Regions from separate parts of the Pseudomonas sp. F2 genome, predicted to be linked through region 2. Evidence: predicted binding sites of a transcription regulator. Region 2 holds the regulator's gene; each other region holds the start of a gene.
What was found. The regulator FliA, encoded in region 2, starts transcription of late flagellar genes. The targets are predictions, from matches to a motif close to CTAAAGTTTNNNNNNNNNNNGCCGNTAA.
Positions count from the first base shown of each region.

Region 1: AC193Q_RS24230 (methyl-accepting chemotaxis protein) is a predicted target of FliA. The motif match lies at 1,955-1,982, and genes of this name have one in related genera.
Region 3: flgM (flagellar biosynthesis anti-sigma factor FlgM) is a predicted target of FliA. The motif match lies at 1,698-1,725, and genes of this name have one in related genera.

Region 1 is NZ_CM169904.1:5,399,945-5,403,219, reverse strand. Features, by position in the region: gene AC193Q_RS24230 (methyl-accepting chemotaxis protein) at 1-1,865, opposite strand, end outside; gene ampE (regulatory signaling modulator protein AmpE) at 2,130-2,969, opposite strand; gene ampD (1,6-anhydro-N-acetylmuramyl-L-alanine amidase AmpD) at 2,966-3,275, opposite strand, start outside.
Region 2 is NZ_CM169904.1:165,579-168,853, forward strand. Features, by position in the region: gene flhF (flagellar biosynthesis GTPase FlhF) at 1-365, shown strand, start outside; gene fleN (flagellar synthesis regulator FleN) at 479-1,309, shown strand; gene fliA (RNA polymerase sigma factor FliA) at 1,306-2,046, shown strand; gene AC193Q_RS00730 (chemotaxis response regulator CheY) at 2,214-2,585, shown strand; gene AC193Q_RS00735 (protein phosphatase CheZ) at 2,604-3,275, shown strand, end outside.
Region 3 is NZ_CM169904.1:2,877,848-2,881,122, reverse strand. Features, by position in the region: gene AC193Q_RS12835 (flagellar brake protein) at 1-727, opposite strand, end outside; gene AC193Q_RS12830 (flagella synthesis protein FlgN) at 820-1,287, opposite strand; gene flgM (flagellar biosynthesis anti-sigma factor FlgM) at 1,336-1,662, opposite strand; gene flgA (flagellar basal body P-ring formation chaperone FlgA) at 1,823-2,584, opposite strand; gene AC193Q_RS12815 (chemotaxis protein CheV) at 2,667-3,275, shown strand, end outside.

The DNA.
Region 1 (3,275 bases), 840 kb from region 2:
ACGGCAGCGGCGATCTGCTGGTTCTGATCGACGATCATGCCTACCGCACCCAGGATATTTTCCAACGCCTGCTGGACCTTTTCCGACTGCCCGACCGTGCCGTTGGCCATCTGATGGCTGACGCCCATGGCTTTCACCGCCGCACCGACGCCGCCATGCAGTTTGGCGATCATCTGCTCGATTTCTTCGGTCGATTGCTGAGTGCGTTTGGCCAACGTACGCACTTCATCTGCCACCACGGCAAAGCCACGGCCCTGCTCGCCGGCACGGGCCGCTTCGATGGCCGCGTTAAGCGCCAGCAGATTGGTCTGCTCGGCAATGCTCTTGATCACTTCCAGCACGCGGCTGATCGACTGGCTGTCGCTGGCCAACTGATTGATCACCAGCACCGATTGGTCGATCTCGCTGGCCAACGCGGCAATGCTGCCCTGCTGCGACTCCACCAGTGTGCGGCCGCTGACGGTTTCATCGTTGACGCTGTGCGCACTGCTCACCGCTGCCGCTGCGCTGCGTGCAACTTCCAGCGAGGTCGCCGACATCTGATTCATCGCGGTCGCCACTTGCTCGATCTGCGTGCGCTGCCCGGCCACCGCCTGATTGCTTTGCGCGGAGACGTTTTCCACCTGCCCGGCCTGGCGCTCGACCTCAGCCACGGTTTGGCCGACCCGTTCGATCAGGTCGTGGATCTTCCTTACGGTGCCGTTGAACACCTCGCCCAGCTCGCCGAGTTCATCGCGGCTGCTGGCCTTGAAATTGACCGTCATGTCACCGGCCGCGACCTTGTCCATCATCGCGCCCAAACGCTTGAGCGTGGTGCGGGTCGAGGCGTAGAAACCCGCGTAGAGATAGAAAATCAGCACGAACACCACCGACAACGCCACCGCCTGCAACACCATGTGCGTGCGGTTTTGCGCCAGGCGCTGTTGCAGTTGGGTATCGAGAAATTTCAAGGTCGCGTCATTGAGCTGGTAGGTCTGCGCCATCAGCCCGGTGACTTGGTCGTAAAACGCCTGCCACGGAGTATCGAGGGTCTCGGCCACCACGACTTTCGCTTCAAACAGTTCACTGGCCTGTTTGAGCGAGGTCTTGCTGCTGTCGGACGGCGCGCTGAGGCTGGCGCGCGCGGCTTTGCTGGAATCGAGGGCATCCTGCAATTTCAGTGCGTATTCGGCCTGGAGCTTTTCGATCTGCGCCAGCAACTCGTCGAAACGGGTACTCGACGAGCTGTTGAGAAAGCCCTGCCCCAACGAATATGAGCCGATGGCCCGGCCTTCGCCGAGGGTTTGGGTGACGCCCGGGGTAATGTTGGTGAGCAATTCGCTGAGCTGGCGGATGTCGCTCTGATTGTCGCGGCTCAGTCCGGCCTGACTGGCGATGATCTGGCTGAATATCTGCGCATTACCAAGCAATTTGCCGATCATCGCGCTTTTGCTTTGCAGGGAGCTTTCCGCCTGTTGCGCCTTGAACGCGCTGATCATTTCGTCGCGTTTGCCGTCGAACAGTTTGACCTGCTCGGGATCGTCGGTCATCGCCTGCAGACCTTGCAAGCGCGCCAGCACGGCTTGCTCCAAGCTGCTGATCTGCGCCTCGAGGTTGTCGGCCTTGCCGGACTGCCCGAGGACGACGTTGATCTGTACCAGATTGTTCAGGGTTTCCAGATCCCGGCGCAGGCTCAGGCTGCTGCCCAGCAGATCGAGGCTCTGCAATTCGACCCGGGTGCCCTGGAATTCGCGGTAGGAATCGCGCACCAGATAGAAATTGGTCACCAGCATCGGCACCAGAAACAGCACGCTGATCAGGCTGAACTTCATGCCGAAGCTCAGACGGTTCATCAGCGAGACGGCGGGATAGAGCAAGCTCTTCACTGGAAGTCTCCCTTGGTTTTTCTTGTTTTTATTGGCAGGCGCAGGGCGACAGCAGATAGCCACTATCGGGCGCTGTCTCTGTATAGCTCAAATCGGCGGGAGGTTTTGTAACTTAAGGTTAACGACTACGCTGCGCCGGTCACTGACCTGTGGCGAGGGGATTTATCCCCGATGGGCTGCGCAGCAGCCCATTAAGATATTGGGGCCGCTGCGCGCCCCATCGGGGATAAATCCCCTCACCACAATGAATTTCACGGGCGAGTATCAGTGAATCAAGACTGTCCACAAGGCAAACCCGGCATACCACAGCACTGCCGCGCGCAGCAGCAGTTCCCACAGGCAATCGAGGGTGTTGATGCCTTCAGGGCCGACCACCGGCGGCGGGATCTCGCCTGCTGCCAGACCGACCTTGTTGATCAGATGCGCGGCGCTGATGTTCCAGTTCAACAGCTCGTGCAACATCACCCGGCTGACCGCGACGAAGTTGCCAACCAGTGCAAGGCTGGCAGCCAGCAGGCGCACCGGCAACCAGTCAAAGGCGTGACGTAACTGGGCGGCACGTTCGGCGAGCGCCGGGTTCTGGCTGTTTTCTTCCGCCAACGCCAGCAAGCGATAAGCTAGCGCCGCCACAGGACCGAGCACGAAGTACCAGAAAATCACCGCGAAGAAGCTCTGATAGGCCTCCCATAACAGATGCCCCTGGACCCTATCCAGCAACTGCTCGCCGCTGTCGGCGCAGATGTCCAGATCACGTTTGGCCACATGCGCGGCCGCTTGCAGGTCTTCGCGACGCCAGGCGTCACGAAACGGCCCGAGGCCACCGAGCAGATCACCGCGTCCCAGCGCATAAATCACCACCAGCAAATGCACCGGTAGCGCCAGCAGGCCATAAGCGACAGGTTCCAGCACCAGCAGCAACAAGCCGAGCAGCGCCACCGGCAGCAACACCAGAATGATCAGCACCAGCCACGGCCGATTCGATAATCGTGGGCTGCTTTCGAGTTTGTGCAGCTCGCGGATCCATCCGCCATCGCGTTGAACCCGATGGCGCAAGGCCGAGAACTTCTCGATCCAGACCGCCAGCAGTAACACCAGAAAACTCATTGTCCTTCCTCTTGTGCCAGGGCTGCGCGGTAACGCGCCCAGTCGAATGCCGGGCCAGGATCGGTCTTGCGCCCGGGTGCGATGTCGCTGTGCCCGCAGATACGGGCGCCGGTGATGGCCGGAAATGCGGTTTGCAGCTGACGCGTCAGCGTGATCAGCGCCTGATACTGCGCATCGGTAAAGGGCAGATCATCGGTGCCTTCGAGCTCGATGCCCACGGAAAAATCGTTACAGGTTTCCCGGCCTTCGAACATCGACACGCCAGCATGCCACGCCCGCTCCAGACAGGAGACAAACTGGGTGACG
Region 2 (3,275 bases):
TGGAAAGTCTGGCCGGGCGTGGCATCCGTTCAAAAAATTACCTGGTGCTGGCAACCACCAGCCAGAAACAGGTTCTAACCGCCGCTTATCACAGTTACAAGCGTTGCGGGCTTGCCGGCTGCATCCTGACTAAACTGGATGAGACGGCCAGCCTTGGCGAAGTGTTGAGCCTGGCGATCAGTCATGAACTGCCGGTCGCGTACCTGACCGATGGCCCACGGATTCCGGATGATCTGCATCTGCCGCGCCGTCATCAGCTGGTCAGCCGCGCCGTCAGCGTGCAAATGCAGGAAGAACCCAGCGAAGAAGCCATGGCTGACATGTTCGCTGATATCTACCACAGCCCGACCAAGCAGGTTGGCTGAGGTAATGAACAGTTTTTGTACCTACATCGATGGTCTGCCATGCATTGTTCCGGTTGTGAACGCGCAGCCAGTAATGTGGCCTCCGTCTATGCAAGACAAGGTAAAGAAATAACATGGGCAGCATGCATCCCGTACAGGTGATCGCGGTGACCGGCGGCAAAGGTGGCGTCGGCAAGACTAACGTGTCAGTGAACTTGTCTCTGGCGCTGGCAGAGCTTGGCCGTCGGGTCATGCTGCTGGACGCCGACCTGGGGCTGGCGAACGTCGACGTTCTGCTGGGGCTGACCCCCAAACGCACGCTGGCCGATGTCATCGAAGGCCGCTGCGAACTGCGCGACGTGCTGTTGCAGGGCCCCGGCGGGATCCGCATCGTGCCGGCCGCTTCCGGCACCCAAAGCATGGTGCACCTGAGCCCGGCGCAACATGCCGGTCTGATTCAGGCGTTCAGCGACATCGGCGACAATCTCGATGTACTGGTGATCGACACCGCTGCGGGCATTGGTGACTCGGTAGTCAGTTTCGTGCGCGCGGCGCAGGAAGTGTTGCTGGTGGTCTGCGACGAGCCGACCTCGATCACCGACGCCTACGCGCTGATCAAACTGCTCAATCGCGACTACGGCATGAACCGCTTCCGCGTCCTCGCCAACATGGCGCAGAGCCCGCAGGAAGGGCGCAACCTGTTCGCCAAGTTGACCAAGGTCACGGATCGCTTTCTCGACGTCGCCTTACAATACGTCGGCGCGGTGCCGTACGACGAAAGCGTGCGCAAGGCCGTGCAGAAGCAGCGAGCAGTCTATGAAGCCTTTCCGCGTTCCAAGTGCGCGCTGGCGTTCAAGGCGATCGCGCAGAAGGTCGATACCTGGCCGCTGCCTGCCAACCCGCGTGGGCACCTTGAGTTTTTCGTCGAGCGCCTCGTGCAGCAAACGGCAGGGCCTGTGTTATGACCGCCAGCGGTATGAACTACTACAAGAAATCGGCACGTGACGCGCAGTACGAGTTGATCGAGCGTTACGCGCCACTGGTCAAGCGCATTGCCTATCACTTGCTGGCGCGCTTGCCGGCGAGTGTGCAGGTCGAAGACCTGATTCAGGCCGGGATGATCGGCCTGCTCGAAGTCTCGACCAAATATGACGCCAGCAAAGGCGCCAGTTTCGAAACGTACGCGGGCATCCGGATCCGCGGCGCGATGCTCGATGAAGTGCGCAAAGGGGATTGGGCACCGCGCTCGGTTCACCGCAATACCCGTATGGTCAGCGATGCCATTCGCTCAATTGAAGCTAAAACCGGCCGTGACGCTAAAGATCACGAGGTTGCGGCCGAACTCCAATTGAGTCTCGACGATTACTACGGGATTTTGAATGACACGCTGGGCAGCCGGCTGTTCAGTTTCGACGACCTGCTGCAGGACGGCGAACACGAAGGGCTGCACGAGGATGGCGCCAGTGCTCATCTTGAGCCGTCACGCGATCTGGAAGATGAACGCTTCCAGGCTGCGCTGGCGGACGCGATTGCCAATTTGCCGGAGCGTGAGCGACTGGTGTTGGCGCTGTACTACGACGAAGAACTGAACCTCAAGGAAATCGGTGAAGTCCTTGGCGTCAGTGAATCGCGGGTCAGCCAGTTACACAGCCAGTGCGCGGCCCGCTTGCGGGGGCGTTTGGGGGAGTGGCGAGCGCGCTGAAGGCAGTGTGGGGACACTGCGAACGAGGCTGGTGCGGTGATGAACAGCACCGGTCTTGCTCTGTTGTGCTCCAGACAGTCATCGAGTGCTTTGCCGGATTGATTGAAATGGCGCGTCCAGGTGCTGGGCGCGTTTAAGACTGCTTGGAGGTCGAATTGGACAAGAACATGAAAATCCTCATCGTTGATGACTTCTCAACGATGCGGCGGATCATCAAGAACCTGCTGCGTGATCTGGGGTTCACCAACACCGTCGAGGCCGACGATGGCACCACTGCCATTCCGGTGCTCAACAGCGGAAGCATCGACTTTCTGGTAACGGACTGGAACATGCCGGGCATGACCGGTATCGACCTGCTGCGCCACGTGCGTGCCGATGAAAAACTCAAGCACCTGCCCGTGCTGATGGTGACTGCCGAAGCCAAGCGCGAGCAGATCATCGAAGCGGCCCAGGCCGGCGTCAACGGCTACGTGGTCAAACCTTTCACGGCTCAGGCGCTGAAAGAAAAAATCGAGAAGATTTTCGAACGCATCGGCTGATGAACGCGCGGGGGAGCTATGGAGCATAACGAATCTTCACAGGGCGATTTCGAATCGACCCTGAAAAAACACGCGGTCGAACTGGTCGAGAGCCTTGAAAAAGGCAGGTTCGGCGACGCTGTGCAACTGATCCATGAGCTCAATCAGACCCGTGACCGTGGCCTGTATCAGGAAGTGGGCAAGCTCACACGCGAACTGCACAGTGCGATCGTCAACTTCCAGATCGATCCGCACATGCCGCAGGCCGAGGAAGTGTCGCAAATCACCGACGCCACCGAACGCCTGGGCTATGTGGTCAAGCTGACCGAAGCCGCGGCCAACCGCACCATGGATCTGGTGGAAAGCGCGACCCCGGTGGTCAATGGCCTGGCTGAAGAAGCCCAGGCGCTGAGCACCGATTGGGGCCGCTTCATGCGTCGTGAAGTCGGGGCTGAAGAGTTCCGCGAACTGGCGCGCCGGGTCGACGGTTTTCTGTCACGCAGCAGCACGGACAACCGTGCGGTGTCGAGCAACCTGAACGACATCCTGCTGGCTCAGGATTACCAGGACCTCACCGGTCAAGTGATCAAGCGTGTGACCCAGCTGGTCACCGAAGTCGAAAGCAATTTGCTCAAACTCGTCCTCATGGCCAGTCAGGTTGACCGCTTTGCGGGCATCGAACACGACCGTGCCGCGATGCTTGCAGAAAAA
Region 3 (3,275 bases), 2.7 Mb from region 2:
ACCGGCGTGCTTCACGCTGCAACTGATAGACGAAGCGCTCGACGTTGCGCGCCGCCTGGCCACTGATGTTGTGGAAGCGCAAGCCGGCGAAGGTGATGTTGAGCTTTTCTTCGAAGTGCAGATAGCGCAGCTCGACCGAGATCGGTTGATTGCCGAACAGTGGGGTGGCGATCATGCGGTCATAGACCTGACCCAGTTGCAGGCGGTCGGTGATGTCGCCTTCAAAGCGCAGTTTGCAACCGGTGGCGGAAATATCCAGCAGTTTGCCGTTGATCGGCGCCTTGAGTTTTTCGCCGCCAAGTTCGACGCTGACCAGATCGGTCAGCTTCAACGCGGCACGAAAGGCATTGCGGCGCTGGTGGTAGACCACTTCGGTTGGCAGTTGACCGGTATAGAAGCGGTCACCGTCGGATTCTTCGATGTTCAGCGTGCCGGTGCATTCCCAGGCGATGCGCACACCTTCGTGGAAGCCTTCGACCTTGAACGGTTCGCCCGCCTGCAGAAAACGCTCGCCATCGCGCGGGATCATTTCGTCCAGGGCAATCGTCGCGGTTTCCCGGTCAACCTTGATCAGGTAGCTCTGGAAGCGCTGGCTGCGCTCATGGAAGGTGATGATCAGCGGGTCGTGGCTTTCTTGCAGCTGGCGCAGGTTGCTGGAGATTTCCAGGGGCGTGGTCAGCACCTTTGGTGGCTGCGGAGTATCATCCGCGCTTAGGGCGTTTGGCACGTTTTCTCAATCTCCAGACAAAATTTGACTACGACTAGCCAGCATTTTGCCAGCATGTTTCGCGGGTTGATAGTGCAGGCACATCGAATGGCTCACGCCTGGCTGAGCGTACGCGGCTTGGTGGGTTTGGCGAAAGTGCCCGAGGCGTCATACAGCGCTGGCGGTTCGCCCCCGGTGAGGATTTTCAGCTGATTGGCCGTAGCGGCCTGCTGGATCTGGATCGACTGGCCGTTCTTGACGTTGGCCGCCTGGCACTGGGCAATCAGGTCGGTCAGCACATCGCTTTGGGACAGCAACTGGTCGCCAATGCTCGACTGGCTGGCCAGTTGCTCCAGGCCCTGACGGTCGAGCGGCAGGTTGAGGCTGGCAAGGATTTCGCTGCGCTTGCGGCCATGCTGTTCAAGCAGAATGATCAATGCCTGTTTGCGCGCCAGAATATCTTCGAGCAGAGGCATGTCGCGACCGTGCAAAGCGAGGGACTCGGTTTGCAGCAACTCCAGCAATTGTTGAGCTGGAGCAAAGTCGTCGGTGATCAGTTGCAATAAATTAGTGTCGTGCATGGCTGGCCTTGGGTTCTAAGCGTCCAAAAGCCTGGCGCCGGCAAAAGCCTAGCGCTGGGCTTCGAAGTTGAGCAGTTTGCTGGCTACACGGTTGCTGTCGACCTTGTAGCTGCCATCGGCAATCGCTGCTTTCAACTCGGCCACGCGGGCTTTGTCGACGGCAGGCTGATCGCGCAGCTTGTCAGTGACCTTCTGCAACTGTTGAGCCTCATTGCTGAGGTGTACCGATTCCCCGCTTTTTGCGGTACCGGCCGTTTCGGCCTGGGTATTCAGCGGCGCGGAGGTGCCGGTTTCGGCGGTTTCCTTGGCGTTGCTGGTACGCGTACTGCCCGTAAGTGACGAGGAGCTGTTCAAACGGCTGAAATCGATGACCATGTTAAAAACCTCTGGGAATTTGGACGCTTGCCATGTTCTCGGCCATTCCCTGGAAAACTTTAGGCTCACTTTGCAATGAGCTGCATGTGCCGAAGCGTGTCCTGCTGCGGCACAGTTTAGGGAAGCGTCGGGGCTGGCGCCAGTTTTCTGCTCGAGCGTTTTACATGGCGACTTCCACTTGGCCCGGCGCGATGACCTGCGCCTTGATTACCCGGTTGGAATTGAGGTTTTTTACCCGGATCTGTTCTTTCAAACCGCCATTGGCCAGGGCTTCACCGGGCATGCGCACGGCGAGTGTACCGCTGCGGGCGATGATGACCACCTGATCGCCCTTGCGCACCACTTCTGCCTGTTCCAGATGCACCAGGGTAATCACCTGATCGGCTACCGTTGGTCGGGTTAATTTCTGCCCGATGGCTTCATCCACCGACGTCAGAAAACCCTGATTGACCTGGCTGATGTCGCGTTCACGCAAGGTCACGTCTTGCGGTTCGATAATCGCGGCGCGCTTGAGCGGTCGGGTGGTGGTGACAATCTCGCGAAACAGGCGGACTTGAGCGGGCACGAACACCGTCCACGGCGAGCTTCCTTCGCACCGGACCTTGACCGTAACGCGGCCCAGCGGACGTGCAGGACTCTCCAGTGACGCTGTCAATTCCTTGTCGCACATAGGCATGCGCATACGCGGGTCGAGCTGGTTGACCTCGATTTCGTAGCGGCCTTCCGTTTGACTGGTAGCCAGATAGTCTTCTACGGTGAACTCAAGAAAGCCCTGAGTGACGCCGATAAGCATGTCAGGCAAGGTAACCGTATCAGCACCGGCAGGGCTGCCAGCGAAAAACAAGCAGACGGCAGACGTCGCGCACAGCGCTTTGCGGGTGCGGGAGGTCAGGCGTCGAAAAAATGTCGTTTGATCGTTCATACGAGTTAAAAAGCAAGCGCCGTGCCGTTTAGCAATGAATGTGCGTCGCAACAACACTTGGCGTTGGTGTAGGAGTCTGGGCATGGCTGGTGTAATGGATTCGGTGAACCAGCGCACGCAACTGGTAGGGCAGAATCGCCTGGAGCTGTTGTTGTTCCGTCTCGACGGTCAGCAGCTCTACGGCATCAACGTGTTCAAGGTGCGGGAAGTGCTGCAATGCCCGTCGCTGACGTTGATGCCCAAGTCCAGTCCTGTCGTGTGCGGGGTGGCGAATATCCGGGGGGCGACCATTCCGATCCTTGATCTGGCAATGGCGACCGGTTCCGGGGCGTTGAAAGACAAGAACAGTCCGTTCGTGATCATCACGGAGTACAACACCAAGACCCAGGGTTTCCTGGTTCGCTCGGTGGAGCGCATCGTCAACATGAACTGGGAAGAGATCCATCCGCCGCCCAAGGGCACGGGGCGCGATCATTACCTGACCGCTGTGACTCGAGTCGACAATCAGTTAGTCGAAATCATCGATGTCGAGAAGGTACTGGCGGAAGTCGCGCCGACGCCGGAAGCGATTTCGGTCGGCGTGGTCGATGTCGAGACCCAGAGCAAGGCGTTGTCGCTGCGGGTGCTGACGGTCGATGACTCGTCGGTGGCGCGCAAGCAGGTCACGCGCTGCCTGCAGACGGTCGGGGTC